3 regions of the Janthinobacterium sp. GW821-FHT03C10 genome follow, and region 1 is predicted to be linked to each of the others. Evidence: predicted binding sites of a transcription regulator. Region 1 holds the regulator's gene; each other region holds the start of a gene.
What was found. Region 1 encodes FNR, which switches genes on or off when oxygen is low (the NO sensors DNR and NnrR bind a similar motif). Its sites were predicted from a motif close to TTGATNNNNATCAA; they were not measured.
Positions count from the first base shown of each region.

Region 2: a site for FNR is predicted at 8,099-8,112, ahead of AC07VH_RS15550 (glycine-rich domain-containing protein). Genes of this name have one in related genera too.
Region 3: a site for FNR is predicted at 2,287-2,300, ahead of nirK (copper-containing nitrite reductase). Genes of this name have one in related genera too.

Region 1 covers NZ_JBWKUN010000005.1:66,266-76,856, forward strand. Annotated here, with positions in the region: gene ccoO (cytochrome-c oxidase, cbb3-type subunit II) at 1-361, shown strand, start outside; gene AC07VH_RS17390 (cbb3-type cytochrome oxidase subunit 3) at 363-566, shown strand; gene ccoP (cytochrome-c oxidase, cbb3-type subunit III) at 559-1,479, shown strand; gene ccoG (cytochrome c oxidase accessory protein CcoG) at 1,484-2,866, shown strand; gene AC07VH_RS17405 (FixH family protein) at 2,921-3,445, shown strand; gene fnr (fumarate/nitrate reduction transcriptional regulator Fnr) at 3,572-4,330, opposite strand; gene AC07VH_RS17415 (response regulator) at 4,570-7,644, shown strand; gene AC07VH_RS17420 (TOBE domain-containing protein) at 7,723-8,490, opposite strand; gene AC07VH_RS17425 (sulfate/molybdate ABC transporter ATP-binding protein) at 8,531-9,241, opposite strand; gene modB (molybdate ABC transporter permease subunit) at 9,238-9,909, opposite strand; gene modA (molybdate ABC transporter substrate-binding protein) at 9,926-10,591, opposite strand, start outside.
Region 2 covers NZ_JBWKUN010000004.1:288,047-298,637, forward strand. Annotated here, with positions in the region: gene AC07VH_RS15500 (DUF5610 domain-containing protein) at 1-74, shown strand, start outside; gene AC07VH_RS15505 (GGDEF domain-containing protein) at 101-1,066, opposite strand; gene AC07VH_RS15510 (HPF/RaiA family ribosome-associated protein) at 1,331-1,708, opposite strand; gene AC07VH_RS15515 (DUF1345 domain-containing protein) at 1,909-2,574, opposite strand; gene AC07VH_RS15520 (MFS transporter) at 2,606-3,862, opposite strand; gene AC07VH_RS15525 (CDP-6-deoxy-delta-3,4-glucoseen reductase) at 3,947-4,972, opposite strand; gene AC07VH_RS15530 (SDR family oxidoreductase) at 4,985-5,902, shown strand; gene AC07VH_RS15535 (hypothetical protein) at 5,986-6,246, shown strand; gene AC07VH_RS15540 (hypothetical protein) at 6,430-6,699, shown strand; gene AC07VH_RS15545 (hypothetical protein) at 6,942-7,181, shown strand; gene AC07VH_RS15550 (glycine-rich domain-containing protein) at 7,269-7,982, opposite strand; gene AC07VH_RS15555 (CHASE domain-containing protein) at 8,168-9,946, opposite strand; gene AC07VH_RS15560 (glutamine--tRNA ligase/YqeY domain fusion protein) at 10,217-10,591, opposite strand, start outside.
Region 3 covers NZ_JBWKUN010000006.1:457,041-467,631, forward strand. Annotated here, with positions in the region: gene ytfE (iron-sulfur cluster repair protein YtfE) at 12-689, opposite strand; gene nirK (copper-containing nitrite reductase) at 722-2,218, opposite strand; gene norR (nitric oxide reductase transcriptional regulator NorR) at 2,369-3,922, shown strand; gene AC07VH_RS21820 (c-type cytochrome) at 3,937-4,278, opposite strand; gene AC07VH_RS21825 (c-type cytochrome) at 4,290-4,619, opposite strand; gene AC07VH_RS21830 (AAA family ATPase) at 4,853-5,722, shown strand; gene AC07VH_RS21835 (GNAT family N-acetyltransferase) at 5,753-6,382, shown strand; gene AC07VH_RS21840 (vWA domain-containing protein) at 6,376-7,545, shown strand; gene AC07VH_RS21845 (cation:proton antiporter) at 7,859-9,046, shown strand; gene AC07VH_RS21850 (YbdK family carboxylate-amine ligase) at 9,047-10,177, shown strand; partial or broken gene AC07VH_RS21855 (sigma-70 family RNA polymerase sigma factor) at 10,406-10,591, shown strand, end outside.

The sequences.
Region 1 (10,591 bases):
CCACTATTCGGTCGCCGGCGAGTTCGTCTACGACCGTCCGTTCCAGTGGGGTTCCAAGCGCACGGGTCCCGACCTGGCCCGCGTGGGCGCCCGCTACAGCGACGAATGGCACCGCACGCACTTGAACAACCCGCGCGACGTGGTGCCCGAGTCGAACATGCCGGCCTACCCCTGGCTGGCGAAGACCAAGCTGGTGCCTGACGACATCATGCCGAAGATGCGCGCCCTGCAACGCCTGGGCCAGCCGTACAGCGATGCGGAAATCGCCGCCGGCCCCGCGCAGCTGCAGGACAAGACGGAAGAAGACGCCCTGGTCGCCTATCTGCAAGGCCTCGGTACATTAATCAAAACAAGGAATTAGCATGGCAATCGAAAACCTGTTTGACAGCGCCAGCAGCGTCATGACGGTGGTTTCCTTTACGACGTTCGTGGGCATCCTGTGGTGGACGTTCAGCCGCAGCAACAGCGACTTCGACGCGGCGGCGCGCCTGCCGTTCGCCGACGACGCGCTCGACTATCCGGCCGAGGCCGAAATGAACCTGGCGAAGGAGCGCAACCATGGCTGACTTTACCAATGGCTTCTGGAATATCTATGTCATCGTGCTGTCCCTGCTGGGCATCATCGGCTGCGGCGTGCTGCTGTACTCCCAGTCGAAAGTGAAAGTGGCCGCCGGCGCCCCCGCCGACGGCACCACGGGCCACGTGTGGGACGAGGACTTGAAGGAACTCAATACGCCGATGCCGCGCTGGTGGATGTGGCTGTTCTACATCACCATCGTCTTCGCGCTGGCCTACCTGTTCCTGTATCCGGGCCTGGGCAACTACGCCGGCAGCCTGGGCTGGAAATCGACGGGCCAGTACGAGGAAGAGCTGAAGAAGGCGGAAGCCGACTACGGTCCCCTGTTCAACAAGTACCTGAGCCAGGACTTGAAGACGGTGGCGGCCGATCCGCAGGCGCAAGCCATCGGCCAGCGTTTGTTCCTGACCTACTGCGCGCAATGCCACGGTTCGGATGCGCGCGGCAACAAGGGCTTCCCCAACCTGACGGACAAGGACTGGCTGTATGGCGGCGAACCCGACATCATCAAGACCACCATCATGCACGGCCGCAATGGGCAGATGCCGCCGATGGGCGCCGCGCTGGGCTCCGAAAAGGATGTCGAGAACGTGGCCCATTACGTGCTGAGCCTGTCCGGTTCCACCTCGGACCCCGTCAAGTCCGTGTTGGGCAAGGCCAAGTTTGGCGCCTGCATGGCCTGTCACGGCGCCGATGCGAAGGGCAACCAGATGCTCGGTGCGCCTAACCTGACGGACAAGGTGTGGCTGTACGGCGGCAGCGCCGATACCATCATGGAAACCGTGCGCAAGGGACGCAGCAACACCATGCCGGCCTTCAGCGATTTCCTCGGCGAATCCAAGGTACACGTGCTGTCGGCGTATGTCTGGAGCCTGTCGAATCCCCAGACGCCCGTGAAATGATGTAATGGAACCTCAAGTCATCAAGATGTATGCGGCCCGCGAGCAAATCTACCCTCGCGAGGCCAAAGGACGCTACGCTACCTGGCGATGGGTATGCGTATGGCTTACCCAGCTCGCGTTCTACGGCTTGCCGTGGTTGACCTGGAATGGCAGGCAAGCCCTGCTGTTCGATTTGACCACGCGCAAGTTCTACATTTTCGGCGTCGTGCTGTGGCCCCAGGATTTCATCTATCTGGCGGCCCTGCTGATCATCTGTGCGTATTTGTTGTTCCTCGTCACGGCCATTGCCGGGCGGGTATGGTGCGGCTTTTCTTGCCCGCAAACGGTATACACGGAAATCTTCCTGTGGGTCGAACGCCGCATCGAGGGCACGCGCAGCGCGCGCATGGCCCTCGACAGGCAGGGTCCCTCCGTGCGCAAGGCATTCAAGAAGACGGCCAAGCACCTGGTCTGGGGCGCCATCGCCCTGTGGACGGGCTTTACCTTTGTCGGCTACTTCACGCCGATCAAGGAACTGGCGCGCGAGGTGACCACCCTCAATTTCGGTCCCTGGGAATGGTTCTGGGTCTTGTTCTACAGCCTGGCAACCTACGGCAACGCAGGCTGGCTGCGCGAGCAGGTGTGCAAATACATGTGCCCCTACGCGCGCTTCCAGAGCGCCATGTTCGACCAGGACACGCTGATCATCACCTACGATGCCAAGCGCGGCGAACCACGCGGCGCCATGAGCAAGAAGGCTGGCAACAACGACAAGCTGGGCGACTGCATCGACTGCACCCTGTGCGTGCAGGTGTGTCCGACCGGCATCGATATCCGCAACGGCCTGCAGTATGAATGCATCGGCTGCGCCGCCTGCGTCGATGCCTGCAATACCGTGATGGACAAGGTCGAACGGCCGCGTGGCCTGATACGCTACAGCACCGACCATGCGATGGAAAACAACTTCAATTCGAAGCAGATCCGCCAGCGCGCCATGCGCCCGCGCGTGCTGATCTACACTTCCATCCTGGCCCTGATCATCATCGCCGTGTGTACTTCGCTGGCCCTGCGCACGCCGCTGAAAATGGACGTGATCCGCGACCGCGGTTCGATGGGACGCGAAGTGGAAGACGGCATGATCGAAAACGTCTACCGCCTGCAGATCATGAACACCTCCGAGCAAAGCCAGCATTTCAAAATCAGCGCATCCGGCTTGCCGGGCCTGACCTTGCTGACACGCGAGGAAGTGACGTTGCAGCCGACGGAAACGCTGGGCTGGCCGATCCGCCTGCGCGTGCCGCACGGCGTCGGCGAGAAGGGTTCGAACAAGATTGCAATCGAATTGCACTCGCTGGACGACCCGTCGCTGCACGTGCGCGAAAGCGCGGTCTTCATCGTGCCGCGCTAATGCAGGAAGGCCGGTCCCCGCATGGGGGCCGGCCATTTACACAGGAGAAATAGCATGTCCGACAGTCTGAAACTGCAAGCCCCCGTTGCCCCGTGGTACAAGCACCGCTGGCCATGGCTGCTGATGATCGGTCCCGGCCTGTCCGTGGTCGTCGGCAGCTTCATGGGTTATATCGCGTTTACACAACCCGATGCGCTGGTGGTGGGCGACTATTACAAGCAGGGCAAGGCCATCAACCAGGATTTGAAGCGCGACACGATCGCCAGCGACCTGGCCATGGATACGACCCTGGCGTATGACGTCGCCGCAGCGCGCCTGAGCGGTTCCGTGCACAGCTTCGGCAAGGCGTACCAGAGGCCTTTGCTGCTGCACCTGGCGCATGCGACCCTGCCGGAAAAGGATATCAAGCTGCTGGTGCAGCCCGATGCGGCCGGCAATTTTTCCGTGGCGCTGCCGATGCTCGAACGCAGCCGCTGGCAGGTGCTGGTGGAAAATGACAAGCGCGAGTGGCGCCTGTCCGGTATCTGGACCTGGCCGCTACAACGCAGCATCGCGCTGCACGCGGATGAAGAGCTATAACGTACAGCGCCGGGAAAAAACCGTAGCGAGCGGCAGTGATTTGTGGCTGAGAAGCGCAGCTGTGCTAGAGCACAGCGAGCATCGCAGGCCGCAAAGCGCGACGCGCAGTAGGTTTTGACGGTGCTGTTATTTGCAGACGTCCGTGCCGGCCGTAATGGCCTTCAATTTCGCCGGCTGCAGGATCTCGATCTCTCGGTTGGAGACGCGCAGCCAGCCTTCCTTCTTGAATTTCGACAATAAACGGCTGACGCTTTCGATGGTCAGGCCCAGGTAGTTGCCGATTTCCTCGCGCGACATGCGCAACTGGAATTTACTGCTCGAATAGCCGCGCGCTTCATAGCGCGACGCCAGGTTGACGATGAAGGCGGCAAAGCGCTGCGTCGCCTGCATATTGCCCAGCAACAGCATCACGCTTTGCTCGCGCGTGATTTCCTGGCTCATCATGCGGTGGAAATGGCGCAGCAGGGTCGGCATGTTGCCCAGCAATTGTTCCAGGCTGGAAAACGGGATTTCACACACTTCGCTGTCTTCCAGGGCCACCGCATTACAGTGGTGGCGGTCGGCGCTGATGGCGTCCATGCCCAGCAGTTCGCCAGCCATCTGGAAACCCGTCACCTGCTCTTCGCCGCCCGGATTGATCTGGTAGGTCTTGAAGTGGCCCAGGCGGATCGCGTACAGGTTCTGGAACGAGTCGCCGATGCGGAACAGCGAGGCGCCGCGCACGATCTTGCGGCGGCGGCCGATGATCTGGTCCAGCCTGTCCATGTCGCCCACATCGAGGCCCATCGGCAGGCACAATTGATGCATGCTGCAGGTCGAGCATCGCGCACGCAACGCTTCCACGGTCACTGTGGGCAAGGTTGGAGTGAGTAGCGCTTCAGTCATGTCGGTACCTTTTAGAAAATGCAACAACAAGTTTACTGCATACAGGGTTGCCGTGTGCCAATTTCACCGCAATTTCACCGAATAAACGACGTCCCGCCTTTAATTATATGGCAACATCGTCAAAAGCCCATGCGGAGAGGGCAATTTGCGTGGCGGCGCTTGCCAAGCTGGGGTATTGATAGGAAAATTCCTGACAGCATTATTTGCCGCCTGTGCCGCCCGGTACTGAAAAGGAAATCATGAAGCCTCTCGGCATCAAAGCAAAAGTCGCGCTGGCCACCAGCCTGACCTCGATCGCCATGATCGCGCTGGTCACCATGATCCAGGTGCAGCACATGCGCGACGATTTCACCCGGGTACTGCTGAGCCAGCAGTCGTCCCTGATCAGCCGCACCGCCGCCGAGCTCGACGACAAGCTGGGGATGCTGCTGCAGATCGTCACCCTGACGGCCCGGCAGCAGCCGCCGGAACTGATCGCCCAGCCCGCCCAGTTGCGCGAATACTATTCGCGCCGCTCGATGCTGGTGCTGTTCGACGACGTGCTGGTGCTCGACGCGCACGGCGCCGTCGTGGCCGACATGCCGGAAGTGGCGGGGCGCGCCGGCATCAACGTCGCCGAGCGCGAGTATTTCCAGACCGTGCTGCGCACGCGCCAGCCCATGATCACCGAGCCGATGCTGGGCAAATCGAGCGGCATGCCCATCGTGCAGATGGTGGCGCCCGTGCTGGCCGCCGACGGCCAGGTGGCCGGCGTGGTGATCGGCGTGCTGCGCCTGTACAAGGACAACCTGCTGGGGCGTTTGCGCTCGGAAAAGATCGGCAAGAGCGGCTATTACTTCATCCTCACGCGCGGCGCCGTGCCGCGCTACGTGCTGCACCCCGATACCAGCCGTTTGCTGCAGCCGCGCCTGCCGAACGCCAACCTGACGACCACTCAGCTGCTGAAGGACGATGGCGAAGGCAGCATGGTCAGCACCAACAGCCGCGGCATCACGGCCGTCAACAGCTTCAAGCGCCTGAAATCGGTGAACTGGCTGCTGGCCGCCTCGCTGCCCCTCGACGACGCCTTCGAACCGTTCGACGGCGTGCTGTACCGGCTGGTGCTGTGGAGCATCCTCGCCTCGCTGCTGGCCGCAGCCGTGCTGGGCTGGGTCACCGTACGCCTGCTGTCGCCCCTGGTGCGCCTGCGCGACACCCTGCAGGCGCTGCGCACCAGCGGCAGCCGTTTCACCCCCGTTCCCGTGCAGCAGCGCGACGAGATCGGCGAGCTGACGGAAGCCTTCAACGGCCTGATGAGCGAACGCGACCGGCTGCAGCAGGAACTCGAATCGCGCGCGGCGGAGCTGGAACAGGAGCGCGACCGGGCCGAGGCGGCCAACCGCGCGAAGAGCGATTTCGTGGCCAACATGAGCCATGAAATCCGCACGCCCCTCAATGCCGTGCTGGGCATGGTGTATTTGCTGGGCAATACCAAGCTCGATACGGAACAGCGCAAGTATCTGACCATGGTGCGCGTGGCGGGCCAGTCGCTGCTGGGCATCCTCAACGACGTGCTCGATTATTCGAAGATCGAGGCGCGCCGCATGGAATTGTCGCCCGTCGAATTCGACCTCGACGAGGTCATGAACACGCTGGCCACGACGATGACCATGAATGCGGGCGAAAAGGAGCTGGAACTGGCGATTGCCGTCGAGCCCGATGTGCCGCGCCGCCTCGTGGGCGACGCCCAGCGGCTGCAGCAAATCCTCGTCAACCTGGCCGGCAACGCCATCAAGTTTACCGAGAGCGGCGAAGTGGTGGTGGCCGTCAGCCTGGCCGAGAAAGAGAACGGGCGCGCCTGGCTACGCTTCGAAGTGCGCGACACGGGCATCGGCATGACGGAACTGCAGCAACAGCAGCTGTTTGCCGCGTTTTCGCAGGGCGACCAGAGCATCACGCGGCGCTTCGGCGGCACGGGCCTGGGCCTGGCCATCAGCAAACAGCTGATCCACATGATGGGCGGCGACATCGCCGTCGCCAGCAGCGAAGGCAAGGGCAGCCGCTTCTGGTTCAGCGTGCCGTTCGACATGCTGGCGCAGCCGGCCGAAACGCGGCGCACGCCCACCCTGGGCCAGCTGCGCCTGCTGGTGGCCGACGACAACCGCACCACGCGCGAACTGATCGTCAAGCTGATCGAGGCATGGGGCTGGCTGGCCGACGAAGTGGACTCCGGCTTTGCCGCCATCGAACTGTACCGCGAACGCCTGGCGCAGCAGCAACCGTACGACGTGGTGCTGGCCGACTGGCACATGCCCGTGATGGACGGCCTGGCCACGGCCAAGGCCATCCGCCAGGCGGCCGCCGGCCAGCGCCAGCCCATCGTGGTGATGGTCAACGCCTTCGCCCGCAACCACCTGGAGGAAATCTCCAGCGCGGCCGAGGCCGACGTCGTGCTGATGAAACCGATCACGGGCTCGAGCCTGTTCGATGCCCTGCACCAGGCGCTGATTGCCAAGCACGACGGCGGCGAGCAGCGCATCCTGCACCAGCCGCTGGGCACGGAGCTGGCCGGCGTGCATTTCCTGCTGGTGGAAGACAACCATCTGAACCAGGCCGTGGCGCGCGGCATCCTCGAACACATGGGCGCCACCCTGGACGTGGTGGGCGACGGCTTGCAAGCCGTGGAACGGCTGCGCACGGAAGCGCTGCGCTACGACATCGTGCTGATGGACATGCAGATGCCCGTCATGGACGGCTTCAGCGCCACCCACATTATCCGCACGGAACTGCGCTTGAACCTGCCCGTGATCGCCATGACGGCCGGCGTGCTGGCGTCCGAGCGCGAACGCTGCATGACGGCCGGCATCAGCGATTTCATCGCCAAGCCCGTGGTGGTGGAAGAGATGATGGAAGTCATCCTGCGCCACCTGCCCAAGCGCCCGCCAGTGCAGACGGCAGGGCCGGCGCCCGTTGCCGATGAGGAAGTGTTTTCCATGGCGCCGCTGATGCGCGTGATGGGGCGCGACGCGAAAGGGCGCGGCGTGCTGCGGCGCATGGTGGAAGACGCGCTGAACAAGGGCATGACGCCCGTGCGCGACGCCGAAACGGCGTTGCAGGCGGGCCGCCACAGCGACGTGGCGCGCATCCTGCACGGCGTGCGCGGCTCCGTCGGCACCCTGGGCACGAAACGCCTGATCCGCGCCGCCTTCGCCACCGAGGAAGCCATCGATGCGGGCCGGCTCGACGAGGTGCCGGCGCTGCTGGCGCAGACGGCGCAGGAGCTGGAACAGGCGCTGGCGGCGGCAGCGGATTGGTTGTCCAGGCTGAAAGATTAAGCCTGCAACGTAAAACCGGGGTCAGACCCCGGAACCTTGTCGGATTACGCGCTTGCGCGCTAATCCGACCTACCCCATTTACGCCGGCACGCCCAGGATCACGCTGGAGGCCTTGAAAATCGCCGTCACCTTGCTGCCGATCTCAATACCCAGCTCGGTGCTGCTCTGATTGGTGATGATGGCGGCGATGGTGCCGCCGCGCGGCAAGTCCAGCACCACTTCCGTGTTCACGGCGCCCGTCTGCACGCGCGTCACCAGCCCGGCCAGCTGGTTGCGCGCGGAGAAGCGCGCCCCTGCGCTGTCGGCCACGAGGATGATCGACGACGCCTTGATCAGCGCAAACGCTTCCGCGCCCGGCACCAGGCCCAGGCTGGCGCTGCTGCCCTGCGTGACGATGGCAACGATGTGCTGGCCACCGGGCAATTCCAAGGTGACTTCGTCGTTGACGGCACCCTGTTTCAGTTCGGCCACCTTGCCCAGGAATTGATTGCGTGCCGTGGTTTTCATGGCCATTCTCCGTATGAGTAAAAGATCGTCGGCGATGCCTTCCGCCTGGCTGCCCAGCTGGCGCAGGTAGCGGGCATGCTCGCGCTCGATGATGCGGAAATTGTCGACCAGCTGGCGCCCCCGTGGCGTCAGCCGCGTGCCGCCGCCGCCCTTGCCGCCCGTCAAGCGCTCGACCAACGGCTCACCCGCCAGGTTATTCATCGCGTCGATGGCGTCCCAGGCCGCCTTGTAGCTCATCTTCACAAGCTTGGCCGCCTGCGTGATGGAGCCGCATTCGGCGATCGCGCCCAGCAATTCCACCCGGCCGGCGCCGCCCAGGTGCTCGCCGCCCACCGTCATCCATACCGAGCCTTGCAGGCCGATTTCCGCTGCCGCTGATTTATCCAATGCGTTCACCCAATGCCATGTGTTCTTCCCTGTTATCAATCTGTCCGTCGCGCAAGTACAGCACATGCTCGCCCAGGATGCGCGCATCTTCCGGATCATGGGTGATCAGGATCATGGGCACGTCCAGGCGCTGCTGCCACTGGCTCAGTTCCAGGCGCATTTTGACACGCAGGGCCGGATCGAGGGCGGCGAACGGCTCGTCGAGCAGCAGGGCATTCGGTTCGGCCACGAGCGCCCTCGCCAGCGCCACCCGTTGGCGCTGGCCTCCGGACAACTCGTCGGGGAACTGGTGCGCCAGTTCCTGCAAGTGAAACGCGTCGAGCCAATGCTCGACCTTCTGCAATTTTTCGCGCGCGCGCGGATTGAACCAGCCGCGCGCCAGGCCGAAGCCCACGTTCTGGCGCACCGTCAGGTGCGGGAACAGCGCGTAATCCTGGAACAGGTAGGCGACATTACGCTGCTGCGGCGGCAAATTGATGCCGGCGGCCGAATCGAACAGGGTGCGCCCGTTCAGGCGGATATGGCCCGCGTCCGGTGTAAACAGTCCGGCAATGGCTTTCAAGGTCATGCTCTTGCCGGCGCCGGAGGGGCCATACATGGCGATGCGCTGGCTGCCGGAGGTGCATTGCACCTGCAGGTCGAAGCGGCGTTTGCCGGAGCGCAAGGTGGCGCGAATGTCGAGGTCGAGTTGCATAGCGGTCATTTATGAGCGATGCGCCCGGGCGCCAGGCGGCCAGCCGACAGCAGCACCACGATACACACGGCCGAGGTGATCAGCACGAGGGTGTTGGCCACGTCGTCCTGGCCCGCCTGCACGGCTTCGTACACGGCCACCGACAGGGTCTGCGTCTTGCCGGGAATGCTGCCGGCCACCATCAGGGTGGCGCCGAATTCGCCGAGCGCGCGCACGAATCCCAGCAGCACGCCGGCGAGGATGCCGCGCCACGCCAGCGGCAAGGTGACGCGGAAGAAAATCGCCAACTCCGAGATGCCCAGCACGCGGGCCGCCTGCTCCAGCTGCCCATCGACGGCCTCGAAGGCGGCGCGCGCGGGCTTGAAGACGAGGGGAAAGGCGACCACGGTGGAAGCGATCACGGCGCCCTGCCACGTAAAGATCAGGTTGATGCCGAAGTTGTCCTGCAACCAGATGCCCAGGGTGCCGCGCCGACCCAGCAGCACCAGCAGGTAATAGCCGAGCACGGTGGGCGGCATCACCATCGGCAGGGTCAACAGGGCGTCGAGCAGTTCGCGCCCGGGAAAACGCGTGCGCGCCAGCAGATAGCCCGTACCGATGCCGAGCAGCAAATTGAGCGCCGTGGCCCAGGCCGCAACTTTCAGCGACAGGGCCAGCGCGGTCCAGGCGATATCCATGTGCAGTCGTTCTACTTTATGGCTTTTTAAACCCGTATTTGGCCAGGATGGCTTGCGCCGGCGCCGTCTGCAGATAGCTGACGAAGCGCTTCGCTTCGGCCGCATTGCCGCTGCCCTTGATGGTGGCGATCGGGTACAGCACGGGCGCGTCCAGCGGCACCTCCAGCACCACGTTCACTTTATCCTTCATGATGGCCGCATCGGTGGCGTAGACAAAGCCCGCATCGACTTCGCCGCGCGCCACGTAATCGAGCGACTGGCGCACGTTCTGCGTGCCGATGGCCTTCGCTTGCACGGCGTCCCACAGCTTCGCCTTCTTCAGCGCGCCTTCGGAGTAACGGCCGACGGGCACGCTGGCCGGGTTGGCGATGGCCACGCGGGTCACGCCCTTGTGCGCCAGGTCGGCCAAAGCCTTGATGCCCAGCTTGCTATCGTGCGGCACGATCAGCACCAGGCTGTTGCCGACGAAGTCCATGCGGTCGGCCGGCAATACCAGGCCCTGCTTTTGCGCCGCATCCATGGTTTCCTGGTCGGCCGAGGCAAACACGTCCACGGGCGCGCCCTTGACGATCTGCTGCAGCAGCACGCCCGAGGCGGCGAAGTTCAAGGACACCTTGCTGCCCGGATACTGCGCCTCGTAGCTTTGCGCCGCATCCTTGAACGCATTCGTCAGGCTGGCCGC
Region 2 (10,591 bases), on a different contig from region 1:
CCGCGCACAGCAGCAAGAAGGATGATGCCGCCAAGCCGGATGCAAGCAAGCCGGCCGACAGCAAGGCTGCCTGATAATTTATATGAAGCGCCTGAGAATATCAGGTGCTTACGCGGTTGCGGCCCCCGGCTTTGGCCCGGTACAGCGCCGCATCCGCAGTGGCGATCAGCGCTTCGTCGTCCTGTTCCGCCGCCAGGCTGGCCACGCCGAAGGAACCCGTGATGTGCGGCAGCGCGCTGCGCATGTCGGCGAAGATGACGGCTTGCCGCATGCGCTCGCACAGGCGCTCGGCCACCCGCAAGGCCACGTGTTCGCTGGTATCGGGCAAGATCACCATCATTTCCTCGCCACCATAGCGCACGGCAAAATCCGTGGGGCGCAGGGCCGCGCCCAGCACTTGTGCGGCGATGCGCAGCGCCTGGTCGCCCGCCTGGTGGCCGTGGGTGTCGTTGAAGCGCTTGAAATGGTCGAGGTCTATCATCACCAGCGACAGCGGCGAGCCGCTGCCGTGCGCCGTGACGATCATGTTCGGCAATAAATCAGTGAGCCAGGCACGGTTGTACAGGCCCGTCAGGCTGTCGACCATCGACAGCTGGCGGTAGAATTCGCCCAGTTTCTGCCGGCGGCGCAGCAGGGCGTTGGCGGCGCGGATGCGGAAGGACAGCAAGCGCAGCAGGTTGCGTGCCAGGCCGTTCGATTGCTCGATCAATTCCCAGACGACGGCCGCGTCGATCACCAGCAAGTCGGTTTCTTCCAGAGCGGAAATGGCGGCCAGGTTGCTCGCTTCATCGAGCACCGATTGTTCGCCCACGCTTTCGCCGGGCAAGACCTTGCTGACGGTGCCGTCATCCATGCCCGTGTGGGTGTCGGCGGCCACAGCCAGCGAACCGCGCAGGACGATGTACAGGCTGGCGCCCTGTGTGTCGGCAATGGCTTCGCCCGCTTCGAGGCGCATGACGGGGCAGGGTGCCAGCATGGCGGCCGTCTGGCTATCCGCCCCATCGCGAAATAGCTGTAAATCGCCGATGTTGCAGCCTGAAGCGCCAAAGTTGCCGATCTGTTCCACAATCACACTTTCAAAAAGCCGGCGCGCGCGAGCAGAGAGCCGGTAGCTTCATGATAGCGTAAAGCGGCCTAGGCTGTAACGGCAAAGGCTTGCTTGGTGTCACTTACTGTGGGAAATGCGACAATTATTTCATTGCTGTGTTAATAAGCTGAAATGATGGTGGTTTTACTATGCTTGTTGCCGCAGGCGAAAGGCGGGCCCGGATGTGCAAAGGCAGCCTTGAACGGCTGCCTCAGTCTCTGGAAATCCTGCGGGTGGGGGGAATTACTCGGCGGTTTCTTCCGCTTCGGCCGTATCGATCACGGCATTCTTGCCGGTGGCGTGGCGCTTGCTGTCTTGCAGGCGGCCCAGGGCGCTATCGATGGCGCGTTTCAGTTTGTCGGTGGCGCCGGCAACGGATTGGTGCACGGTGGCGTTCTGTTCGGTCACGGCAATCGGTTGATAGCCAGCAACGCGTGCTTCCATGACGCAGCGGATATCGTCGGCGCCGCCTTTCGGGCCATTCGTGTCGCTGATGTGGACTTCGATGCGGGTCAGGTTGTCGCGGAAGCGGCTCAGTGCGCTTTCAAGTACGGATTGCACATGTTCGTTCAGTCCAGCGGTGTTGGCGATGGTGCTGTCGGTATGAATATTGATTTGCATATGCTTACTCCTGTCAATTCAAAAAAAACCCATCTCAGGCGTGCTGCGGCCTGGTTGCTGCCTCATGCACATGACCTCGTGCATGGAACTTATCTTACTCCTCTTTCCAGTATTTCAAGAGGGTGCGCACGATTAAGATGAGCTTAACCCTACACCCAGGTCAAGTTTCCTCGCAGAATCTTTTCAAGCCGGCCTCAGCTTTATCCATTGATCAGGCCGGCGGCGATATTGATCGACAGCCCCAGCACGACCAGATTGAAGAAAAAACTCAGCACGGATTGCCCCAGCACGATCTGCCGCATCGGCCGCGTCTGCACGGAAACGTCCGACGTCTGCACGGCCACGGCGATGGTGAAGGCGAAATACAGGAAATCCCAGTAATCGGGATTCTGCTCGTCGTCGGGAAACTTCAGGGGGCGCAGCGCGGGGGCGGCCTGGTAATACAGGTGGGCGTAATGAAAGCAGAACAGGGTGCCGACGAGGAACCAGGAACCGACCAGGGTGAGGATCGTCAAGCCGTAATGCAGCGCGCGCTCGTCCGGCGCCATGTCTTTCATCGAGGACAGCTGCGAGACGATGGCCACCAGGCTCATCACGGATGCGACGGACAGCGCCGACAGCACCGTGGCCGCCCGCTCATCCTGGCGCGCCGCCATGGCCTTGACCTTGTGATGGTTGGCACGCATCATCATCCAGGCCATCGTCGCCAGGTAGAACCAGACGGCCACGTTCCACGCCGTCAGCAGACGCGTCATCTGTTGCCACGCTGCGGGCAGCAGCAGGCCGGCCGCCACGCCGATGGCCGTGGCCATGCTCAGGTGGGGGCGGCTGCGGATGAAGCTGTGCAAGGGCAGCGTGATTTTCATGGGGCGGCTTAGTCAGTGGCAATAGCGCATCTTAGCCCTTAAGTGCCCGCTCCGGTGACCGTCCTGCGGCCGCTTCCTTTTCGTGGTGGGGGAAGCGGTCCATGCGCGACAGCACGGGGAACAGTACGGCCCACATGCCCGTCACGGCCAGGGTGGCGGCGCCGCCAAACAGCACGGCGCGCACGAGGCCGAACCAGCCGGCCGTCAGGCCCGATTCGAATTCGCCCAGCTCGTTCGAGGCGCCGATGAAGACGGCATTCACGGCGCTGACCCGGCCGCGGATCTCGTCCGGCGTCTCGAACTGCACCAGCAGGTGGCGGATGTAGACGCTGACCATGTCGCCGGCGCCCATCAGGAACAGCGCCGCCAGCGCCAGCGGGAAATAGCTGGTGCTGCCCAGCACCAGGGTGCCCAGGCCGAAGACGGCCACGCCGCCGAACATCCAGGCGCCGACCCGGCGCGTGATGGGAAAGATGGCCAGCGCGATCGAGCACAGGGCCGCGCCGGCGCCCGGGGCCGTGCGCAGCAGGCCCAGGCCGCCGGGGCCGATATGCAGCACGTCATGCGCGAGCGCCGGCAGCAGGGCCGTGGCGCCGCCGAACAGCACGGCGAACAGGTCGAGCGAAATGGCGCCCAGTACGATGGGTTTCGACCAGACGAAGCGCAAGCCTTCGAGCAGGGTGTGCCAGTTGACGGGTTCGCGCTTGACCACTTGCGGCGCCGGCGTGGTGGCGCGCATCAGCAGCACGGACAGCACCAGCAAGGCCGACGAGATCAGATACACCACCTTGGGGCCGAAGTAATACAGCAAGCCGCCCAGGGTCGGGCCCAGGATGATGGCCACGTGCGAGCTTGACGAGCTGAGCGCGACGGCGCGGCTGAAGTGTTGCGTGGGCACCATGTTGACCAGCACGGCTTGCGTGGCCGGCATCATGAAGGCGCGCGCGCTGCCGAACAGCACCAGCACGGTGAACACGGGCCAGACGATGGAAAGATTGCTTAACGTAAACGCCAGCAGGGCCAGCGCGCAAGCGAGCTGCGCCGTCAGGCACCAGGCGATGATGTTGCGGCGGTTGTAGCGGTCGGCCACGTGGCCGGCCGGCAAAATCAATACGAGGAAGGGCGCGAACTGCGCCAGGCCGATCAGGCCCAGGTCGAACAGGCTGCCCGTGATCTGGTACACCTGCCAGCCGATGGCCACGCTTTGCATCTGCACGGCCACCGTGCCCAGCAAGCGGGCGGAAAGATAACAGGCGAAATTGCGGTGACGCAGGATGGAGAGAGACATGAGATTTCCAGGAAACAGCGGGGTGGGGCGGGTGGCGGCAGCGGATGCCGCGCCAGCAGCGCCCCGCTGTCTGGAAGGAGATGCTTACTTGGCCAGGTCGGCTTCGCTGGTGAAGGCGTCCGCGTAGAACTCGTCGGCTGGCAGCTGGCACTGCTGCACGAAATCGCGGTGGGCCGCATCGACCATCACGGGCGCGCCGCAGGCATACACCTGGTAGCCGGACATGTCGGGCAAGTCGGCGATGACGGCCTGGTGCGCGAAGCCCGTGCGGCCGCTCCAGGCGTCTTCCGGCAAGGCGTCCGAGACGACGGGCACATAGGTAAACTGCGGCAAGTCGGCGGCCCACTGGCGGCACAGCGCATCCATGTACAGGTCGTGCGGACGGCGGCCGCCCCAGTACAGGGTGATCGGGCGCGTGGATTGCCCGCTGATCATGTGCTCGACGATGGCTTTCAACGGGGCAAAGCCCGTGCCCGAGGCCAGCAGCACGATGGGCTTGTCGGAATCTTCGCGCAGGAAGAAGGTGCCCATCGGGCCTTCGAAGCGCAGGATGTCGCGCTCTTTCATGCTGCCGAACACCTGGTCGGTGAACAGGCCGCCCGGCAGGTGGCGGATGTGCAGGGTCACGGGGCCGCCGTCGGCAGGCGCGCTGGCCATGCTGTAGCTGCGGCGCTTGTTGTCGCGCAACAGGATTTCGATATACTGTCCGGCGCGGTAGTTGAGGCGCTCGCTGGCCGGCAACTGCAGGGTCAGCACGACGACGTCGGGCGCGACTTTCTCGATGGTGGTCACGCGCGACGGCATTTTCTTGATCGGGTAGTCGCTGCTGCCCGCCACTTCGCGCGCCTCGATGACGAGGTCGGCGTGCGTGGTGGCGCAGCAGAACAGGGAAAAGCCGGCCGCTTCCTCTTCCGGCGTCAGGGCGCGCTGCTGGTGCGCCTTGTGCTGGACGGTGCCGGCAACAACCTTGCCCTTGCAGGAGCCGCAGGCGCCATTTTTACAGCCATACGGCAAGCCCACGCCGGCGCGTATCGCCGCCGCCAGCACGGTTTCGTCCGCTTCGCAGCTGAACTGGTGGCCGCTGGGCTGAACAGTAACTTGAAAAGTCATACAATCCTTGAGATGAAAAATATGTTAATGCACTCTTTGCGCAAGCCCTCTGGCTTGCCGCGCCTGCTGATCCTGGGCTGCGGCGACGTCGGCATGCGCCTGCTGCCCCTGCTGCGCGCGCGTTTTCGCGTCTTTGCCGTCACCAGCCAGCCGGCGCGCTGCGCGCAGCTGCGGGCGGCCGGCGCCGTGCCCATCGTGGCCAACCTCGACGACCGCGCCAGCCTGAAACGGCTGGCGGGACTGGCGACGATGGTGGTGCACCTGGCGCCGCCCCTGTCGTCGGGCTTGCTGGACCGGCGCACGCGCAATCTGGCCGCCATTTTACCTGAGCATGCACGCATGGTGTATGTGAGCACCAGCGGCGTGTATGGCGATTGCGGCGGCGCCTGGGTCGATGAAACGCGGGCTGTGGCGCCGTCGAACGCGCGCGCGAAGCGGCGCGTGGACGCCGAGCAGGTCTTGCGGGGCTGGGGCGCGCGCCGTGGCGCCAAGGTGGCCATCCTGCGGGTGCCGGGCATCTATGCGGAAGACCGCCTGCCCCTGAAACGTTTGCGCGAAGGCACGCCGGCCCTGGCCGCGGGCGACGACGTGTACACCAACCATATCCATGCCGATGACCTGGCGCGCATCATCGAACGGGCCTTGTGGCGGGGCAAGCCGGGACGCGTGTATCACGCCAGCGATGACAGCGAACTCAAAATGGCCGAGTATTTCGATGCCGTGGCCGAAGCCTTCGGCCTGCCGCGCCCGCCGCGCCTGCCCCGTGCCGAGCTGCGGCAAGCGGTCACACCGATGCTGCTGTCGTTCATGTCCGAATCGCGTCGCCTGCACAATACGCGCATCAAGCGCGAGCTGGGCGTGCGTCTGCGCTACGCGCGCGTGGCCGATGCCTTGCAGGCGCTGGCAGCCGGCGGGGTCCGCATCGGGTAAAATGGCCGGTTATCTGCGCACTTTGCTGGGCCGGCGCGCAGCGCGCCGTTCCGGCGTTGCGCCATTCACTTAAGGATTACCGCATGAGCACCCTCACTTACGAAGCATACCTGGACGAGGTCACCACCGTCCTGACGGAACTGTACGACCTCGACGACGACGCCGCCATCAAGCTGGTCGTGGCGGCGCAGGACGCCGAATTTTTTGTTCCGCACGATGCGCATGAGGAAATGCGTACCCTGGAACAAGCCAAGAAAGATGCGGTCACCCTGTTCGAGCGCAAGCAGAACCGCCAGCAGACGCAGGAAAAGCAGCAACAGCGCGTGCGCCAGCAAAAGAAATAAGGACGGCCGCCAGGCCGTGGGCAGCATGGGCTTCGGTGCAACACCGTGGCCTTGCCATTTGATGCGGCGCAAACGCGTCATGGCGCGCTGGCGATATGGTGAGCGATGTCGTCACGCGTTTCAGCTATTTGTGGCGGGCTCTACAATTAGCGCGACGCTGTTTTCCGCCAGCAGGAGCGAGCCATGCGAGCTACGAATCACCCCAGCAAGGAACAGGTGCGCGCCTATATGCGCCGCCGCGAACATGCGCGGCAGCCGCCGCCGCCGCCCGATGAAATTCGCCGGCAACTGGCCTGGTGCCGCGTGGATAGCGCGCCGGGCACTTGCCTGCTTGCCACCCCGGCCGGCGTGGCCGTGCAAGGCTGGCATTTATCTACGGAAATAGCCCGCCTGGGCGCGCTCATGGCGATTGCCTGGCTGATGCGCAGCGGCGTTCCTCATTGTAAAAATTGATGACTTGCAGCAAATTTTTCCGATTTGGGTTATCCTCTAGCACATTCCAAGTGCGTCAATTCTCTTCAATTATCACAATTTTGCTTTAAGTTACGCAAAAATCAACAATAGCGTGTATTATATTGTTTGCGGCGTAAAAGCCGCATAAGTGATGGCGCTTTTTAGTGTGTTTACCCTGAATTATTGCAAAAGAGGCATTCGGTTTCTTTTTGCACTAATACAACAAGTACGGATTTTTGATCATGTCTCTCAAACAAATTACCTCTTTGCCTACCTACAACCCGAATCGCGTCCTCGATGCGATCATCGACAAGCTGCAGCTGAAAAATGATGCCGCCTTGTCGCGAGCTCTGGAAGTGGCGCCACCTGTTATCAGCAAGATTCGTCACAACACCTTGCCGATCGGCGCCACGATCCTCATCCGCATGCATGAAATCAGCGATTTCAGCATCCGTGAACTGCGCGAGTTGATGGCTGCCTAAGAGCGCCTGACAGACGGCAAACTGAGAGGTGCCGTCTGGGTAAGTCAGGCTTGCCGCGTGCGGCAGCCACATCTGTTTTCCGCTTTTCTATTGCGGGTCGCGGTTCAGTACCGGACGATCGACATAGAAACGCCCCATCTCCAGGCCGGTCGTGGACGACTTGACCACCGCAGCGGCCAGTGTGGCAGGCGCGCTGGAAAATGCGGTGCTGGCAGCGCCCGTCGCGCGGCCCGAATATGCCGTCGCCTGCACGGCCGCACTGGAAAACGCCGTCTGCACGGCCCGGCCCGAGTAGGCGGTGGCCTGTACCGCGGCGCTGGAAAATGCTGTTTGTACCGCCCGTCCCGAATACGCCGCCTGTACCGCCCGTCCCGAATACGCCGCCTGTACGGCACGCCCCGAATACGCCGTTTCCGCGCGGATATAATCTTCCCCGAACGTTTGCTCATACAGCTGTTTCATGCGCTCGCCCACGCGATGGTGCGCCGCTTCGTCGTCTTCGCCGCGCAGGCCGATGTACGGGAAATGATGCAGGAAGTAGCCGAAGACCTGTTCGCAGTCGGCCGCATATTTCAGGGTGTCGAGGATGTGGTAGTGCCAGAAGGTATCGACGTCCATCAGCGGCGCCGTTTCTTCTTCCGGAAACTGTTTCATCAGGATCAGGAAGCGGCGGTATTCGAATTCCACCGCATTCGCCTTCTCCAGACTCCATCCTTCGCCTGACTCCCGGTGCATCAGCTTGACCTTGATCGCGTCCAAATTCAAATCGGCAATTGCCTTGAAACTGTCGTTCGTATCCATGAATGTCCTTTTGTAAAGAGCGTTGTGGGAAATACGGTAAAACAAGGGAAAGCGCTGGGTATATACTCCTGGCAAGTAGTCGATGAATGCCTGGCCCATGGTGGGCAGGGGTTTAGTTGTTCTACATCAATATTGCATCTAATTACGAAATATGCAAGCTGAGCTTGCTTCATGCGGTCCGCCTGTCAGGCGCTGGTCCGGCTGTCTTCCTGGTAGGGAAACGCGGTGGCGTCCGCGCCCAGCGGTACGCTGACGTGCACGCTCATGCCGGCGCCGGGGCTGCTTTCGATGTAGAAAGTGCCTCCCAGCAACTTGATACGTTCCTCGATCCCCACCAGGCCAAACGAGCCCAGCTTGTTGCGCCCGTCGATGGCCGCGCCCACGCCGTTGTCGCTGATGCTCATCGACACCGTATCGCGGCACTTTTCCAGCTTGACCTGCACGCGGCTGGCGTTGGCATGCTGGGAAATATTGCTCAGTGACTCTTGCAGGATGCGGAACAGTGCCGTCGCGCACTGGTCGCTCAGGCAAATGTCGTCATGGCTTTCGCTCACTTCGCAAGCGATGCCCGTGCGCTGGCGAAATTGCGCCACCTGCCATTCGACGGCCGCATTCACGCCCAGGTCCAGCACGGTAGGGCGCAGGTCGTTGATGATTTGCCGCACGCTCTTGATGGTGGCGTCGATCTGTTCCAGGGTTGAGCGGGCGCGGGCGTTCAGGCGCGGGTGGCGGCGCTGCGTGCGCGAGGCCAGCATGTCGGCATCGATGCGCAGCACCAGCAGGTTCTGTCCCAGGTCGTCGTGGATTTCGCGCGCGATGCGCTTGCGCTCTTCTTCCTTGATCTGGTCGGCATGGGCCGCCAGGCGGCGCAGTTTCTGGTGCGACAGCTGCAGGCGGATCTGGCTGGCGCGCAACTCCTCCGTCATGCCCGTCGCCATCTGGATGGCGCGCCGGCGCGACGACGCCAGCGTGTGGAACAGGATGTACAGCAGCATGGTGCTGGCAAAGCCGATCAGCAGGGCCAGCCACGGCAAAAAGGCGTCGAAGCGCGTATACAGGTCGCTCTTGCGCACGCTGAACAGCGCTTGCCACATGCGGCCATTATGTTCGATCAGCATCGTGCTGCTCAGATAGCGGCCCGAGTTGCCTGGCAGCCACCATGGCGCGTGCATGCCCGCCGTCGTGCTGTCGAAAATGGGGCGCATGTCGTGCGGCAGTTGCAGCGGCGCGCGCGCCTGCGGGCCGATATCGAACAAGGTCAGGCGCACGTTGCGTACCGGCATGTCGGCCAGCGCGCTGCGCATCATCGTCACCAGGTCGTAGCCGATGCCGACGGAACCCTGGTAAGCCGCGCGCCTTTGCTCCACCGTGTCGATCGGCATGCCGAAGCGGTACACGGGCAGGCGCATGGCCATGCCCGTCATCTGCGGCCGCCCTTCCATGGGCACGGGCACGCCGGAATTGCTGATCTGCCCGGAATCGCGCGACTGCGCCAGCGCTTCGGCGATCAGGGGGCGCTCGGCGATGTCATAACCATACTTTTCCGGGGCGCTGGCAACCGGCTCGATGTACACCAGCACGGAATACTGGGCGCGCGGGGCGGGCGGATGGATGGCGAACGCCGGATAGCCGTCGCGCCCGGGCGGATAGTCGCGCCGCATGGCCGCTTCGAAGGCGCTGCGCTGCGACTCGTCGAGTTCCTGGCTGTAATTGAGGTTCATCACGCCCGGATAGTTGTGCTGCAAGGCGATGTTTTCCACGTAGCGGTGGAATTGGTCGCGGCTCACGTGTTCGTTGGCGCGGAACAGGCTGGCCGTGCCGCGCAGCAGGTTGGCATACGAGCGGACGCGCGATTCGATATTTTTCTGGGTATTGCGCGCCAGATTGTCGAACAGGTCGCTGGCATCGTTCTCGACCGACAGCGCGGCGGCCATGTAGAACAGCAGGCCCACCATCATCGACATCGCAAAGCCAAGCAGCCAGAGCGGCCTTTTTTCAGCAGATAAGGGGTGTTCGCCAGCAGTAGAAGACATCGCCATCCACATCAGGAATAGGAATCGGGTGCCGCCTCGGTGGCGGTGGCTAGACTGAGTTGTACAAGCACTATCGACATTGTAAATTGCTCAACAGGTGCATAATATACAAAACTATCGTGATTATAGTCAACAGGCAATATTTTTCTCTGAAACGAAAAAAAACCGCCGCAGCGGTTTTTTCGTGAGTGGTCCGGCGCCTTATTTGGCAGGCTGCCAGCTGTCTTTCAGGGTGACGATGCGGTTGAAGACGGGCTTGCCCGGCTGGCTGTCGACGCGGTCGGCCGCGAAGTAGCCGTGGCGCTCGAACTGGAAGCGCTGTTCCGGCTGGGCCAGTTCCGCGCCCGGTTCCAGCCACGCCTGCACCACTTCCTTGGCCAGCGGATTCAGGGCCAGCTTGAAGTCCTTGCCGCCCGCGTCCGGCTGCGGGTCCGTAAACAGGCGGTCGTACAGGCGTACTTCGGCGGCAATCGCCGTCGGCGCGCTGACCCAGTGCATATTGCCCTTGACCTTGTAGTTGGCGCTGCCTTCCGTGCCCGACTTGCTGTCCGGGAAATAGTTGCAATGCACGGCGAT
Region 3 (10,591 bases), on a different contig from region 1:
TCTTTCCTTTGTCAGTGCACCACGGCCGGCGCAAAGCGCTCGAACAGGATATTGTTTTCAGTATGGATGTGCGCCATCAGATCCTCGCGGAAGGTGCGCAAGCCCGTGTACAGCGCGCGCCAGGTGGTGCAGGCGCCGCCAGGTGCGGTGATATCGTTCGTCATCGCCTCCATGGCGCGCAAGGCCACGCCATGGTCGTCGTGCTCCATGCGCATCACGTTGATAGGCGCACCGGCGCGGGGACCCTGGCCGCGCACGATCATGGGGAACAGCACGTCTTCCTCCTTGCGCATATGGCTTTCCAGTTCCTGCGCCATGGCCGACAGATGTTCCACCAGCCCGTGCGGACAGTCGGCGCGGTCGCCATGCACCTGCTCGACCTTGCGCGCCAGGCGTATCAGCTCGGGCAGCTGCTCGCGGTGCACGGCGTGGTAGCGCGCCAGGATGTGTTCCACCAGCTCGGTGGCCGGAGCGTCCTGCCAGTCACGCGCGCCGCTGGCGTCAATCCGTCCGGCCAGCACTTGCAGTTCCTTGACGATGGGCGCCGCGTCCACGCCGGCCGCTTCGGCCGCGGCGCGCAGGGTCTTGTTGCCGCCGCAGCAGAAATCGAGGCGGTGCGCATCGAACAGGCGCGTGGCGCCGGGGATGCGGCGGGCCAGCTGGCCCAGGGATAGGTCGATCATTTCCATAGCAGTTCCTTGATGATGAATGGGGGGTTGTTTTATTGGACGGCGCCCGCGTGGTAGACGCCGGGCACGGCTTCGCCCGTCACTTCCAGCACGCCCACGGCGCCCTTGCCGGCACGCGACAGCGCATGGTCGACCAGCAGATAGCTGCCAGGATGCTGTACCTTGAGTTCGACGATGGTCGCGCCGCCCGGTGCGACGAGCGTGGTTTGTACGTCGTGTTTCGGGCTGCTGATCGAGCCTTCGCTGTACACCTTGTCGAAGATCTCGCCGATGATGTGGAACGATGAAATCTTGTTCGGGCCGCCGACGCCGAAATAGATGCGCACGGTCTCGCCGACTTTGGCCTGCAATTTGTGCGTCTTGCTCAGGGCGCCCACTTCGCCGTTGAAAACGTAGTAGTCGGGCAGCTCATTGGCCATTTTTTCCAGGTTCGGTTCCTGGTGCACGGGTGCGCCGTGCGGACGGCCCGTGTACATCTCGCCCTGCATCACGTAATACTCGCGGTCGACCTTCGACAAACCGCCTTCCGGTTCGACCAGGATCATGCCGTACATGCCGGCCGCGATATGCTGCGGCACCAGCGGCGTGGCGCAGTGGTAGACGAACAGGCCCGGATTGAGCGCCTTGAAGGTCACCGTCTTTTCCTGCCCCGGCGCCACCTGCGTGTGCTGTCCGCCGCCATGGCCGCCCGTCACGGCGTGCAGGTCGATCGAGTGGATCATCTTGCTGTCCTTGGCGTTGAACAGGGTCAGTTCCACCGTGTCGCCCACCTTCGCGCGCAGCATCGGGCCCGGCACTTGGCGGTTGAAGGTCCAATACGTAAAACTGGTGCCGTCATCGAGCTTGCCCGGCAGTTCCACCGTCTCCATGCGGTATTTCAGCGTTTGCGGCGCGCGCGCGCCGATGGCGGAAGGCACCTGCGCAGGATTGGCGGCCACGCTGACGGCCGATGGATCGGGGCCGCGCATCGGCGACGGCGCGGGCGTGTACAGGGCCAGCGCGGCGGCCTGGCTCGATTCGCCGGCTGCGCTGCCGGCACCGGCGGCCTTCGGTGTCCCGGCTTCGGCCAGCGAGGCGCCGGCGACTTCCAGCTTGCCTTCCATACCGATCTGGCGGTGGCCGGGAATCGAGCAGTAATAGGTGAACGTGCCGGCGCGCGCGACCTTGAAGCGCACGGTGGTGCTGCCGCTATTGGCGCTGAACTTGCTTGATGCCACATTGAGTTCCGGGATCAGCAGGTCGTGCTCGGCGCCTTCGCCGCTTTTCAGCACGAGTTCGACCGTGTCGCCCACCTTGGCCGCCAGCACGGGGTTGACCTGGCCCTTGGCATCGATGAACACCATCTTGCCGTCGACGATATTGGTTTGCAGTTCATAGCGCTTGACCACGGCGGCGGCAGAGGGTTGGCTGACAGCGGCCGCAGTGGCGGCGGCGCTGGCCGGCAGGCTCGCCTGGGCTTGCACGGACAGGGGCATGGCCAGTACGCAGACGGCGGCGGCAATGGCGCGGAGGGAGGGAGTCGTTTTCATCAGGCTTTCCTTGGTCTTGTATGCCGGTTCGGCCCCCTTACCTAGGCAAACGGCATGCCAGGAAAAACTTGTTTTAAATCAACGATTTGAAAAATGCACGGTCGATATGACCCTTTTCAAGCGTGGTCCGTTGTACCCTGCATGGTACTTATGACCACCACCGCCATCCACCTGCTCTTGCTCACCGACCTGGTCGCCGACCTGCCCGTGGCCGTGCGCCTGCAGCGCCTGGTGGGCAGCCTGCGCGCGCACTTCGGCTGCGAGGCCGTGGCCTTGCTCAAGCTCGATGGCGAGCACCTGCGCCCCGTGGCGATGGCCGGCCTGGCCAGCGACGCGCTGGGACGCCGCTTCGCCGTCGCCGGCCATCCGCGCCTGGCCGCCATCCTGCAGCGGCGCGGCGTGCTGTGCTTCCATCACGACAGTTCCCTGCCCGATCCCTACGACGGCCTGATCGCCGAGCGGGCCGGCGAACCGCTGCCCGTGCACGACTGCATGGGCATGGCGCTGGACCTGGAAGGCGAACGCTGGGGCGTGATCACGCTCGACGCGCTGCGGGTGGGCACCTTCGATACGCAGGCGCAGCGCGACCTGGGCGAGCTGGCCTGCGCCATCGAGGCGGCCGTGCGCGTCACGCGCCTGGAGACGGAAATCCGCGCCCTGCGCCTGTCGGGCGGCGCCATGCTGGCCGATGCGCAGGCGCCGCGCGAAGAACACGACTTCGTCGGCCAGAGCAGCGCCATCACGCATTTGCTGCACGAATTGCAGGTGGTCGCCGATTCCGAGCTGCCCGTGCTGCTGCTGGGAGAGACGGGCGTCGGCAAGGAATTGTGCGCGCACCGCCTGCACCGGCTGTCGCGCCGCGCCGGCAAGCCATTGATCCACGTCAATTGCGCGGCCTTGCCGGAATCGCTGGCCGAGAGCGAATTGTTCGGCCATGTGCGCGGCGCGTTTTCCGGCGCCGTCAGCGACCGGCCCGGCCGTTTCGAGGCGGCCGAAGGGGGCACCCTGTTTCTCGATGAAGTGGGGGAGTTGCCGCTGTCGATACAGGCCAAGCTGCTGCGCACCTTGCAAAATGGCGAAATCCAGCGCCTGGGCGCGGACCGGCCGCGCCGGGTCAACGTGCGCGTGATCGCCGCCACCAACCGCAGCCTGCGCGAACATGTGCGCGACGGCTCGTTCCGCGCCGATCTGTACCACCGTTTATCCGTGTATCCCGTGCCGATTCCGCCGCTGCGCGAGCGGGGCAACGACGTGCTGCTGCTGGCGGGCGGTTTCCTGGAACTGAACCGCGCGCGCCTCGGCTTGCGCAGCCTGCGCCTGTCGGCCGCGGCGGAAAACGCCCTGTGCCACTACCGCTGGCCGGGCAACGTGCGCGAACTGGAACATGTGATCAGCCGGGCCGCGCTGAAAGCCGTGATCCGCGGCGCGGACCGCAAGGACATCGTGACCCTGGAAACGGATATGCTCGACCTCGATGCGCTGGAAGCGCCGGCCGGCGCGGACGCGCTGCCGCCGGCGCCGGCCGCGTGCGGCACGCCGGCGGCGCCGCTGTCCATGCATCAGATCGTGGAAGCGAGCCAGCGCCAGGCCATCCGGCAAGCGCTGGTGCTGCATCAGGATAACTGGGCCGCCGCCGCGCGGCAGCTGGGACTCGACGCCAGCAATCTGCATAAACTTGCTCGCCGGGTGGGGCTGAAAGCCTGAGCCGGCGTTACCGCTCAGCGATGAGTGACCAGGCTGCTCGGCAAGCTGTGCAGGTAGGCGGCCAGGTCCTTGATGTCCTGGTTGCTCAGCGGTTTCACCTGGCCCGTCATGATGGCGTTGTTGCGGCCGTTGGCCTTGTCGCCCCGTTTATACGCCGTCAAGGCGTGTTCCAGGTAATCCCTGTGCTGGCCCGCCAGTTTCGGGTACGACGGGTCGATGGGCGAACCGTAATCCTTGCCGTGGCAGGTGGCGCAGCTGTATTTTTCGGCCAGGGCCTTGCCCGTGTTGATATTGCCGGCGGCGCTGGCGGAAAACGAGACGGTGGCGCAAACGAGGGCGGCGAGTAGTGTTTTCATCGGGCTGGTCCTCAGTTCGGCTTGGCTTGTTGCGCATAGTACGCGGCGACATCGGCGATATCCTGGTCGGACAGGCTGCTGGCGATGCCCTTCATGCTGGGGTGCTTGCGGTCGCCCTTCTTGTAGGCTTGCAGCGCATTCTCGATATATTTTGCCGGCTGGCCGCCGATCATCGGCACCTGGAACACTTCGGGGAAGGTTGCCTTGTAACCGGGGATGCCGTGGCAGCCGATACACATTTCCACCTTGGCAGGGGCTGCCTTGGCGTTTCCTACAATGTCAGCCGCTGTGACGGCATTTGCTATGCCGGCAAGCACGAGAAGTGCAAATATTTTTTTCATAGTGGCAATGTGAACAAAGGTAATCGGAGAAACGCCAGAGCTGGTTTTTATTGATTTTATGTGTTGACAATTAAGGTTGACAATTAATCTGCTGCTTGCCGATTCTAGCCAAGATATTCTTGCAAGTCCACCTATAAAACCCGCATTGTAGGCAGGCAGGCACAGGCCGTCCGCGTGGCAGCGCGCCACAGTTCTGTTTATACTCACCATTTCCCTACTTTGGCAGACCGCTCATGCAAGCACAGCACACCCAGCAAGGCCAACGCTTCGAAGGTTCCGACAGCTATGTCGCCACCGCCGACCTGAAACTGGCCGTGAATGCGGCGCTGACCCTGCAACGCCCGCTGCTGATCAAGGGCGAGCCGGGCACGGGCAAGACCATGCTGGCCGAGGAAGTGGCCGCCGCGCTGAACATGCCGCTGATGCAATGGCATATCAAATCGACCACCAAGGCGCAGCAGGGCCTGTACGAATACGACGCCGTGTCGCGCCTGCGCGATTCGCAGCTGGGCGACGAGCGCGTGCGCGACATCCAGAACTACATCGTCAAGGGCGTGCTGTGGCAGGCATTCACGGCGCCCGAACCGGTGGTGCTCCTGATCGACGAGATCGACAAGGCCGACATCGAATTCCCGAACGACCTGCTGCGCGAACTGGACCGCATGGAATTCTATGTCTACGAGACGCGTGAAATGGTCACGGCGCGCCACCGCCCGCTCGTCATCATCACCTCGAACAACGAGAAGGAATTGCCGGACGCCTTCCTGCGCCGCTGCTTCTTCCATTACATCAAATTCCCCGACAAGGACACGATGGAGCAGATCGTCGCCGTCCACTACCCGCAGCTGAAACAGGAATTGCTGGCGCAGGCGCTGCAAACCTTCTATGAGGTGCGCGACGTGCCGGGCCTGAAGAAAAAGCCGTCGACGTCGGAATTTCTCGACTGGCTCAAGCTCCTGCTGGCCGAGGATATCCCCGTTGACGCGCTGCGCAGCAAGGACAACAAGGCCGTCGTGCCGCCGCTGCACGGCGCGCTGCTGAAAAACGAGCAGGACGTGCACCTGTTCGAGCGCCTGATGTTCATGTCGCGCACCAACCGCTAAGGAGCGCCGGTGAACGATATCAGCCCGGACATGGTCTTCGTCCCTCTGGAACTGCACGGCATCCGCCTCGAGGCACTGGCGCCGCACCACGCGCCCGGCCTGCGCGCGGCGGCCATGGATGGCGAACTGTGGAATCTACGCGTCACCTCCGTGCCCGAGCCGGACCAGGTGGACCAGTACATTTTCAAGGGCATCGAGATGCGCCCTTCGCGCTTCGCCTTTGCCGTCATCGACGCGGCCAGCGGCGAGGTGCTCGGCACCACCAGCTATCACGACGTGGTGCCGGCCATCGGACGCCTGGAAATCGGCTACACCTGGTATGCGAAGCGCTGCCAGCGCAGCCACGTCAACACCACCTGCAAATTGCTGCTGCTGGCGCACGCCTTCGACACGCTCGGCTGCGCGCTGGTGGGTCTGCGCACCGATAATTTCAACCACGCCTCGCAGGCGGCCATCGAGCGCCTGGGCGCGAAAAAGGATGGCGTGCTGCGCCACCATGCGCTGCGCCGCGACGGCACCGTGCGCGACACGGTCATGTACAGCATCACGCGCGGCGAGTGGCCGGAAATTGCCGCCCACTTGCGCTACAAGCTGGCGCAGCGCCCCATCGCCGCACTGCCCCGCGCGGGAGACGCAGGGACAGAGGAAGCGCCATGCTGATCGATTTCTTCTTCACGCTCAAGGATGCGAAGATTCCCGTCTCGATCAAGGAATTTCTGACGCTTCTGGAGGCGCTGCAAAAGAACGTCATCGACGCCTCGATGGACGATTTCTACTATCTGGCGCGTTTGACCCTGGTCAAGGATGAGGCCCATTTCGACAAGTTCGACCGCGCCTTTGCCCAGTACTTCAAGGGCGTCAACGCGGCTTTCGACACGAACGCGGCGATTCCCCTCGACTGGCTGCTCAAACGCATGCAGCGCGAGCTGTCCGAAGAGCAGAAGGCGCAACTGGAGAAATTCGGCTACGACAAGCTGATGGACCGCCTGAACGAGCTGCTGAAGGAGCAGAAGGAGCGCCACGAGGGCGGCAGCAAGTGGATTGGCACGGGCGGCACCTCGCCGTTCGGCAATGGCGGCACGAACCCGGAAGGCATCCGCATCGGCGGCAAGGGCGGCAACCGCACGGCCGTGAAGGTGTGGGAAGCGCGCAGCTACAAGGATTACGACGGCGAGCGCGAACTGGGCACGCGCAACATCAAGGTGGCGCTGCGCCGCCTGCGCAAGTTCGCGCGCGAAGGCGCGGAAGATGAGCTGGCGCTCGACGCCACCATCGCCGCCACGGCGAACAACGCGGGCTACCTGGACATCAGGATGCGGCCCGAGCGCAAGAACCGCATCAAGGTGCTGATGCTGCTCGATGTGGGCGGCAGCATGGACGACCATATCGAGCGCACCGAGGAACTGTTTTCGGCGGCGAAGACGGAATTCAAGAACATGGAGTTCTTTTACTTCCATAACTGCGTCTACGACTATCTGTGGAAGAACAACCGGCGCCGCAACGCCGAGCGCTTCCCCACCTGGGACGTGCTGCGCAAATACCCGCCCGACACCAAGCTGATTTTCGTCGGCGACGCCACCATGAGCCCCTACGAAATCCTGCAGCCGGGCGGCAGCGTGGAATACAACAACGAGGAAGCGGGATCGGCGTGGCTGGCGCGCTTTACCCAGGCGTTCCCGAAATTCATCTGGCTCAATCCCGAAGCGGAAGGGTTATGGCAATACCGCCAGTCGATCGGCGTGATGCGGCAGTTGATGAACAACCGCATGTTCCCCCTGTCGATCGACGGGCTGGAACGGGGCATGCGTCTGCTCAGTAAATAAAAGCACGCAACAAAAAGTCCATGGCGGCAGGAGGCCGCCATGCCGTACACTGCGACACGGCACTACCGTGCGGAGCATCTCCGCCGCGGGCGGGTAGCATACGCCGATACCAGCCCTGCCCTACCCTGCTGCATCCCGTGCGCAGCCGCCATGACCGCGACACTGTTCGATTGCGCACATCGTGCGCGCCTTCTGCTCCGGTAGAATCGGCGCATCGCTCTGCGCAAACCATGCACCACCGCTGCACCACGACCTTGCCGCGCCAGCCCCCGTGCTGCCGGCCGGTGCCAGCGCCATTTTCAAAGGAATGAGCATGCAAAGTCTGATCTCGATCGCCGCCGACCTGTCCTGGCCGTTTGCCATTACCCTGGCCTGGGTAGTGGGCGAATTCGGCCACCGCTGGACGGGCCTGCCGCGCATCAGTTTTTACGGCGTGATCGGTTTCGTCCTCGCGCAGACGCAGGTAGGCATCCTGCCGCAGACGGACGCCGGCCCCATGCTGGTGCTGGCCGACGTGGCCTTCGGCCTGATCCTGTTCGAGGTGGGCTACCGCATCAACCTGCGCTGGCTGAAGAACAATCCGTGGATCGCCGTCACGGGCCTGGTCGAATCCCTGCTGACCTTTGCCGTCGTCTACTTCATCGGCATCGAATTCGGCAGCACCTCGATGACGGCGCTGCTGCTCGCATCGCTGGCCATGTCCACCTCGCCGGCCACCATCATGCGCGTCATCAACGAGGAACGCAGCTCGGGCCAGGTCACGGAACGCATCGTCCACCTCACCGCCCTCAATTGCGTGCTGGCCGTCTTCACGTTCAACATCATCGTCGGCTTCTGGATGTTCCAAAGTTCCACCGACCTGATCGAGGCGAGCAGCAGCAGCGCCGCCGTGCTGGCCGCCTCCGTGGCCGCCGGCACCGTCTTCGGCATCGTCGTGCCGGCCATGCTGCGCCGCCTGGGCAACATGGCGCAGGACGCCACCGTGGCGTTCGCGCTGTCGGTGATGCTGCTCGTCGCCCTGACCTACACCACCAGCCTGTCGCCGCTGCTGGCCACCCTCACCTTCGGCCTGGTGGCGCGCCACCGCAGGGTCGCCTTCAGCCAGGCGCAGCGCAATTTCGGCGCCATGGGCGAGCTGCTGACGGTGCTGCTGTTCGTGTATGCCGCCTCGACCCTGGAATGGGCCAGCGTGACGGCCGGCGCGGGCCTGGCCCTGGCCGTCGTCGGCGGACGCTTGCTGACGAAGGTCGCCGGCGTGGCCGCGTTTTCGCATGTCAGCGGCATTTCCTGGCGCAAGGGCGTGCTGACGGGCGTGGCCCTGACGCCCGTCTCCGTCTTCATCATCCTGCTGCTCGAACACGCGCGCCAGCACGGCGTGAACTTCGGCGACGAATTGAACGCCCTGGCCGCCATCACCCTGGGCCTGGAACTGATCGGCCCCGTGCTGGTGCAGCGCGTGCTGATGCTGGCCAAAGAAACCCACGAAATCAAGGAGCGCTAAATGCCGCTGGAACCCTTTGGCCAATCGGCCGCGCTGACCTTCGGCGTCGAACTCGAACTGCAACTGGTGAACCTGTCGGACTATGACTTGACGGCCGCCAGCCCCGACCTGCTGCATCTGCTGAATAAAAAGCCGTTCCCCGGCAACGTCACGCCGGAAATCACCGAGAGCATGATCGAGATTAACTCGAGCGTGCACACGCACCACGGCCCCCTGCTGGAGCAATTGCAGGAAATCCGCGACACCTTGATCACGGCCGGCGACAAGCTCAATATCGGCATCGCGGGCGGCGGCACGCACCCGTTCCAGCAATGGTCGTCGCAAAAGATCTTTTCCAAGCCCCGCTTCCAGGAGATTTCGGAACTGTACGGCTACCTGGCCAAGCAGTTCACCATCTTCGGCCAGCACGTGCACATCGGCTGCGCCTCGGGCGACGACGCCATGTTCCTGCTGCATTCGCTGAACCGCTACATCCCCCATTTCATCGCCCTGTCGGCGTCCTCACCCTACGTGCAGGGCCGCGATACCCTGTTCGATTCGGCCCGTTTGAATTCCGTGTTCGCGTTTCCCATGAGCGGACGCGCGCCGTTTACACTGAGCTGGGACCAGTTCTCCAACGAGTATTTCGCCAAGATGGAGAACACGGGCATCATCAAGAGCATGAAGGATTTTTACTGGGATATCCGTCCCAAGCCGGAATTCGGCACCATCGAACTGCGCGTGTGCGACACGCCGCTGACGGTGGAGCGGGCCGCCGCGCTGGCCGCCTACCTGCAGGCGCTGTGCCGCTACCTGCTCGAACGCCGCGAAACCCCGCCGGTGGAAGACGATTACCTCGTATATAACTACAACCGCTTCCAGGCCTGCCGCTTCGGCCTCGATGGCGCCATCACGCATCCGAAAACCTACGAAACGATGTCGCTGCGCGAAGACATCATGACCACCCTGCGCAAGATGGAGCCGCACGCCGAGGCGCTGGGCAGCACGCCGGCCCTGAAACACCTGTCGGACGTGGCCAAGCAGTGGAGTGACGCGCAATACCTGCGCAAGCAGCACAGCCTGCAGGGCAGCGCCGAGGGCATGGTCGATTCGGCCATCCGCTGCTTCCGTGGCGAGCCCATGAACTATTGAGGATGTCAGCCTGGAAACGTAGGTCGGATTAGCGGCGGCACGCCGCGTAATCCGAGAACATTGTTAGCGCTATTGGTGGCGTCGGATTACGGTCCTTCAGACCTAATCCGACCTACCATCCGTCAACCAAAAAACCACAGCGCACCTGCCCGTCATTTACAGCCGCCGTCCCCGCTTGTTACAATGAGAATGATTCTTATTATTGTTTAAAAACGCAAGGGGAATGCGATGCCGCTGGCAGAGCCGCTACAACGCCAGGACATCGCGACACTGTATGCCGACCACCACGGCTGGCTGCAGGGCTGGCTGCGCAAAAAACTCGGCAGCACGGCCTGCGCGGCCGATGTGGCGCACGATACTTTCATGCGCCTGCTCGACCGCGAAGACGCCGTCGCCGCGCGCGAACCGCGCGCC